DNA from 3 places in the Paenibacillus sp. J31R109 genome. Region 1 is predicted to be linked to each of the others. Evidence: riboswitches for the same ligand, from Rfam matches in the RefSeq annotation. Region 1 holds a riboswitch; each other region holds the start of a gene.

Region 1 (2,265 bases):
AATTATAGGATGGGTAACATGTGATGTCAAGTTACACTTTATGGCTAGTTGGGTGTTTTGTTCCTACTCTTCTAGCGGAACTCCGTTTAATGCTAGATGGGCGCGGAACATTTCCATGCTGTCTGGATGCTCTTTCTCAGGCACCCACGTCGAGGAATCCCAAATCTTTGACAGCTTGAGGGCACGGCTGCAATGAATGAAGCATTCTTGCACTTCAACGCCGACAGCGGCGATGGGGGACTTCCCGTTTAACTGCATCGTTGACAATAGCTCCTCATCTTTCGTCAGCCAAGCGCGGCCATTGACGCGAAGCACCACGTCCACGCCAGGAATGATGAATAAGAGACCCACTTGCGGGTTGGTTAACATATTTTGCATCGAGTCCAGTCGACGGTTTCCCAGTCTTTCTGGATAGATAAGGCGATGTTCATCTAGAACGCGTACAAAGCCTGCGCTATCACCGCGAGGTGATACATCGCACAGTCCATTCGCATGCGAAGTAGATAAGTAGAATAAGGGTGACTTGGCGATGAACGCTCTAGCATGCGCGTCGACTTGGTTGATCACTTTCTTTTGGACTGCTGGATGCGCCTCTCCGATAGCTGCGCGAATCTCATCAATGGATTGAATGATGCCGGGGAACGGTGGGGGTGTAAGATCTTTTATGCTGTCCATGTATTCTTATCCTTCCTGGAGGCCGAAGGCCTTTATGTATTCATTGTAGTATACGCAGATCTTCTCGCTCAAATGAATGAAGCCCTACAAACTGCTCTTACGAGCAAAGCTTGCAGGGCTTCATTCTGTGCCGAGAATATTACTTGGATTCAGCAGTTAGTTGATTGTAGATATCATCCCATAGAACTCGTCTGGCTGATACATACCGCTTCGCATAATAGGATTCGCTCAACTTATTCTTCACAACACCTTGATTTGTAGCGGAGTGAACGAATTCACCATCTCCAAGGTACATGCCTACATGAGATATGCCGCTGCCATCCGTGTTGAAAAATACAAGATCGCCCTTACGAAGATCCTTTTTGTCAACCCAGTAGCCTTCGCTGTTTTGTGATTTGGAGCTGTGTGGAAGGTCGATGCCGAAACCATTGAACAAGTAGGATGTGAAACCAGAGCAATCAAACCCTTTGGTTGTCGTTCCTGCCCATTTGTAGGGAGTTCCTACGAGATCTTCGACTGCGTTGTCCATAGAGGATGACGCGAAAACGCTTCCTACGCTTACGCTCAAAAACAAAACAAGGCTAAAAACAAGACCAACAACTTTCTTCAACTGCTTGTCTCCTTCCGGTGCCTACGAGGTTAGCTGGAGGGTTCGGTTGAAGGTTCCCTATGATCCCTGTCTTGCAAGATCAATTCACCCGGAGTGGTTCCCCCGTTTCCCCATAAACTGAGGAATTCGGCATGAAATATTTGGTTTTTTGATGCTAGTCCTTTTTATTCGTCATAAAGTTTGAATTTCCTCTTTTATGGTTACATAATAGGCAAAAAAATAAGCGGAATTGTTCGAGGAATAGACAAAAAAAAGCCCCCTTCTCAAAGAGAGGGGGGAATATTTGCCTATTGGCTGTTTCTTTGAATATTAATTGGATATTTTGGCAGAAAGCAGTTGATATTGAGAAGAAATCCCCCAAATCTGGATGAAAATGTGGAATAGGGGATATAGCTGATAAATGACTAGTGCTAGCAGTCCAGCCCATATGTAGGTAGCTGTGACAGTTACCCCTGCTAAAAGTCCTGTTATTACTAACAGAATAATGGCCAGTCCGACAATCGGCAGTGAATGTCGAAAAAAGGAGATGACTGTAGATAGGATGCCTAGATTAGCCGCGATGGCGAATTGCACATACATAAAGAGAAGCTGCAAGACAAATCCGTAGACAAAGAGACAGAGTATCCAAGGCAGAAGTTTGATGATTACTTGCTCATAGGATCCGCTATGCGCGAGAATATATGAGGCTTTCGGTAGCAGCCAGATGAGTGGAAACAGGGTAAGTGCAATCCGGACGAGATACACGAGCAGAAACGGTAACATAAGTTTTTTCATCCCGCGAAAGAACCGATAGCCTGCATTCTGATGAGGGTGCGTAAGTGAGTAGTATACACCGCCATTTAGGAGTGGCGTCATCAGCATGCGAGCACACAAGAGGACAGCTAGCCACCATAAATAGGAATAGCTAAGATCGGTTTTTATTAACTGAAACTGGCCTTCAGCTAGGAAGATTTGCAATGCCTGTTTTGGCTGCTCGGCGC
Region 2 (2,265 bases), on a different contig from region 1:
AGCAAGAATGATAACCAACAGTACATAAAGAACAAGAATTACACCTACGGAATTTCCGTATCCTGGCGTTCCACCAACTACAGCTGACATAGTATCCCCTCCGGTTTTGAATGCATATGGGTTAAACACTATATAACATATGTAGGGCGAATACCTGTTGATTGGACGAATGCCCTTATTACATCGGAACATTCACCTACCAAAAAGAGCTGCCCTTGTGTGATTCTCAAGGGGCAGCTCTTCCAAGCAATTAATTAGGAATTTGGTACACTTTAATTTTCTGAATGCCGAAGCTTTGCAAAGATTTTCGCGAGCCAGGGATAAAGATGTCCATTCGTTTTCCTTTAATGGCGCCACCGGTATCGGTTGCATAGACGTACATGCCGCCTTGCGGAAGACCATTAAACGAATAACCTTCAATATAAAGTTTGGTACCAAGTGGAATAACAGATGGATCAACAGCAACTGTGCCGACTGCAAGTGGATTACCCATGTAATCAAATGCGCCGTACCCACCGTTTTCAGAAGGATCTGATGAATAAGCTGTAGACTCAAAAACTTGATAATCCGGTGCATGTTGCCCGCCATCTTTACTCAGAATAGCTAGTTTACTGCTAGCATCCCAATGGACAGGTACACCTGTAGCTGTGGAAAGGAAACGAAGCGGTACATAAACCCGTCCATTTTGATACTGGGAAGGGCCATCCAATTCGACAGTTTCCTGATCAATGCTGGCTTCTTTTTGACCTGAAACCAAGGTAATCGTATGTTTGTCGTTATTTAGTGTTACTTCAATCTGATTTCCATCTTTTTTCCAATTCACTGTATAACCAAGCTTCTCGGTTACGAACCGGAGCGGGACTTGGGTAATTTCGTTGCCATCCAGAAATGGCTGCGCATCAGGGAAATGGATGAGGTCATCGTTGACTTGCACTTTCACTTCCATTGCAGCTGCTTGAGCTGAAAATGGGGAAAGAAAGCCTCCTGCCAGAACTGTTAGTGAAACAGCCAGGCTAGTTAACCCTTTGGTAAGCTTATTCAATTGGTAATCCTCCTTCATGAGCCTTCGAGGTTAGTTGACGGGTTCGGGAAGAAGGTTCTCCCTAGTCTGCTCCAAGCCGAAGCAAATATTCACCCCAAGTATTTCGTCCCCCGTACCAGTGCCTTTATTTACGCACTAGACTCGGCTTCAAATATTTTATCATCATCGATAGGCCTGAACAACGACCAAAATATGGTTGTACCGCTCTCATACTAGACTTAGGTCTAGGTTCAAAAACGGTCAATAGTCGGTTTTAGAACATCATTTATTAAGCTACGATAGGAGTATGATGAAGGATGAGGGGCGATTTGGATATGAATGATAAGAAACAGGAAATTGATCCTACTAATATATTTGACCGTATCGGCAAAATGGCTGAAACCGTCTGGCAAGAGACGATTGGCAAAACGAATCCAAGTACTGCGTATGCGGGGAACCATACGATCGTTCAATTAGAGGAGCGCTATGAAGATGCGCTTCAGGCGACGATTGCCTTGCGCAGCAACATTGCTCGCGCAGAAGAAATGGCGCAGCTCCGCGCCGAGCAGGCGGAGCTTGCCATGCGTGCCGGAGAAGAGGACCTCGCGCGGCTAGCTTTGCAAGAGAAGCTGCGCGAGGAAGCCGCAGCTGAGCACTACCGCGCGCAGTACGCGAGCAGCCAGGACTTGTGCCTGGCGCTCGCAGAGGAACTGCGCGGGCTGCGTGCGGGGCACGCAGCCGAGGATGTGCAGCCGCGCAGCGGGCTGCACAGCAAAGAAGCTCGCGACACATGGCGCGAGCTGGAGGTCGCCGGCCGCGAGCTGGGCCGGGAAGCGCTGCAGGGGCTCCGCGTGGCGGGCCGCCTGTCGAAGGAAACGCTGAAGGAAGCCGGGGGCAACCTTCAGCATGAACTGCGCGCGCTGCGTACCAAGCTGCAGCACGATTGGCAGCAGGAGCAGCGCGCTCGCGATGAGCGAGATCCGCATAACCGAAAATAGCGTTGGCGCTCGCTCTCGCAACTCGAAAAATTCGAGTTAGGGCAGAAGAAAGAGGCCACTTAGGCTCTGCAACTCGAAAAATTCGAGTTAGGGCAACAGTAAAGAGGCCACTTAGGCACTGCAACTCGAAAAATTCGAGTTAGGGCAGAAGAAAGAGGCCACGTGGGCATGACCTCCATGAAAGGCAAAGCCTTGCCCTATAAGGATTTGCATCTTGGAGGTCGTCCATTCTTATGGTATGCTAAG
Region 3 (2,265 bases), on a different contig from region 1:
GTCTCCTCTTCTTTCGCGCAGGCAGATGCCAAGCTACGTGTATTTAGTAGTGTTCCCGTCAAAACTACCGTTTACACGTTAGTTTTGGGACGGTTTTGTAGGGCCAACCACATACACAGTGTACCCTTGCTTCGTGCCGAATTTATTAGCATAACCATGATCTTCATAGTACACATCGATCATTTGGCCTTTCACGCCACTGCCAATATCCTCAGCGCGACGGAATCCAATTCCTTCGATGTATACCCACCATCCAAGCGGAATCACTTTCGGATCGACCGCAATCGTACGACCTTCGGTCACGGTAGTACCTGTGTAGGTTTTACCATAGCCCGAGGAGCCTTCGGTTTTGCCCGTCGACGCAGCGCCCGCTGAATAAGCTGTTAGCTTCACGTTTTTGAGAATTTGTTTGTAACCGAAGGTCACACCGTTCTTGGAAACCTCATCCACACTCGGTGAAGAGGCAGAGAGAACAACCACAGGGTTTTTGGTGCCTACGGAAACTACTTTTTTAACACTTTCTGTTTGTACTTCTTCACCCACAACTGCTTCCGCGACTAAAACACCGTCTTCGAAAGTCTTTTCTTTCTTCTTGACCAATACGCCTTCTTTACCCTCTTGGACGACTTGCTCTTTCCCTTTAAGTAAAGACGCGTCATTCTTTTTCTCTGTCTCGAATGCGATCGGTTCAGAGACTTCCTCCGTCTCTTTTTTCACACGGACGATCTTGATTTCATCGCCTGTGGTCAGAGCGGCTGTCGGTTCGGGAGTGATACGATCGGTCTCCCCAAGTGCAATATTTAAACGTTGCAATGCACTTTCTACCGTTCTTGCAGTTGTGTAAACAGTGGTGGTCTTTCCATCAGCAGTCAATTGAATTGGTGAGGCATGCTCGATAACAATTTTGTCTCCACCCTTGAGCTTAGTCGTGAGTGCAGCTGAAATTTCATCGTGTTCACCAATCGTTATGGCTTGTTCATCCAGTAGGCGTTGCAGGACCCATTGCTTCGTGTGCACAACAGTTTCTTGTCCATTCACAACCACGGATACGCTCTTGGTAGCCGTTCCGTACAACAACACCAAAAACATGAAAGTCATTGCGATTGAGATTACAGCTAAGCTTAAAATCAAACGCAAGTTTTCATGCTTCCATCGCAATGCGAAGGACATGCTGGATGATCGTTTTACATGGGTCTCGCTAATTGAGATACTGCCCACTTCTTCGGTCCTCCTTCAAAGCCTCGCCGCCAGGTTACAGCATGATTAAATTTGACGCGACTAAGGTTTTTTAGTTTAACTTAACATGCTCGCCATCATCAGCCGAAAATATACCTAGGCCGAATCTGGTCGTCCCCCCCTTTTACCTATTCATCATCCTATGAATTCCGGGTTATTTTATGTCTTCCGATCTGTGTAGAACCCTGTATGTGGACAAAAAGCCAGCAAGAAGAGGACTCTTCTCGCTGGCTTAGTTTGCATAGTGAAATACAAATAGCACGCACGACAATCGTTACCTCTCTTACGCTTACGAGGTTAGCTGACGGATTCGGACGTGAGAGTCGCCCTACGTAGACGCAAACTGCTTGTTTAACGTCTATGATTCACCCCTATTACTCTCTGCTTACTTAAACTGCATTGGTGTGCAATTCAAGTTTGCAGTGGTTCCCCCGTTCCCACATTTGGAACTCAGCGAATGGAAATTTGGCAAATTGGATATTAAGTTATTATGAAAAGTATATTACGCTGTTAATCTCAACCTGTAAAGGGATTAACACCCGTTAAAAAGGGCTAAATCAATTAAATTTTGATTATTTTTCGAATATAACCCAATTATATCTACATTTTTCTAACTATAACGTACGTATACGCTATTTTTCATAGTATAATGACCAAAACTAGGCTAAAAATGCAAATTTGTTTATAATGATTCTGGAAGTATTTGATTAAAAAATACCAATAATTTGCTATTTAGGGAGGCAATTGAGATGGGGCCCATCTTGCAAGTAAACGCTTTATTCGGTGGATATTTACCCAATAAACCTGTTCTTCATGATCTTACCTTTTCCATTCGTCAAGGTGAAATGATGGGATTGATCGGACTCAACGGTGCAGGTAAAAGTACCACCATCAAAAATATACTTGGACTGCTTCAACCGCAAAAAGGATTCATTCGCATTAACGGTTTAACGTTAGCCGAAGATCCATTACCTTACCGTGCGACGTATGCGTATGTACCTGAAAGTCCAGAGCTATACGAAGAGCTTA

What was found. Region 1 has a riboswitch for cyclic di-AMP ahead of AC58QT_RS21515 (C40 family peptidase). Riboswitches for the same ligand answer to the same signal wherever they lie in the genome.
Region 2: linked by a shared signal. The riboswitch ahead of AC58QT_RS23630 (stalk domain-containing protein) and the one ahead of AC58QT_RS21515 (C40 family peptidase) in region 1 are both predicted to bind cyclic di-AMP.
Region 3: linked by a shared signal. The riboswitch ahead of AC58QT_RS32140 (resuscitation-promoting factor) and the one ahead of AC58QT_RS21515 (C40 family peptidase) in region 1 are both predicted to bind cyclic di-AMP.

Annotation. Positions count from the first base shown of each region.
Region 1 covers NZ_JCAUAR010000009.1:26,283-28,547, reverse strand. The annotation lists gene AC58QT_RS21520 (MSMEG_1061 family FMN-dependent PPOX-type flavoprotein) at 64-675, opposite strand; gene AC58QT_RS21515 (C40 family peptidase) at 815-1,285, opposite strand; cyclic di-AMP (ydaO/yuaA leader) riboswitch at 1,289-1,427, opposite strand; gene AC58QT_RS21510 (hypothetical protein) at 1,595-2,265, opposite strand, start outside.
Region 2 covers NZ_JCAUAR010000010.1:231,706-233,970, reverse strand. The annotation lists gene AC58QT_RS23635 (sporulation protein YjcZ) at 1-90, opposite strand, end outside; gene AC58QT_RS23630 (stalk domain-containing protein) at 251-1,042, opposite strand; cyclic di-AMP (ydaO/yuaA leader) riboswitch at 1,047-1,199, opposite strand; gene AC58QT_RS23625 (PspA/IM30 family protein) at 1,357-2,019, shown strand; gene AC58QT_RS23620 (hypothetical protein) at 2,188-2,265, shown strand, end outside.
Region 3 covers NZ_JCAUAR010000024.1:12,973-15,237, reverse strand. The annotation lists gene AC58QT_RS32140 (resuscitation-promoting factor) at 79-1,218, opposite strand; cyclic di-AMP (ydaO/yuaA leader) riboswitch at 1,508-1,702, opposite strand; gene AC58QT_RS32135 (ABC transporter ATP-binding protein) at 1,986-2,265, shown strand, end outside.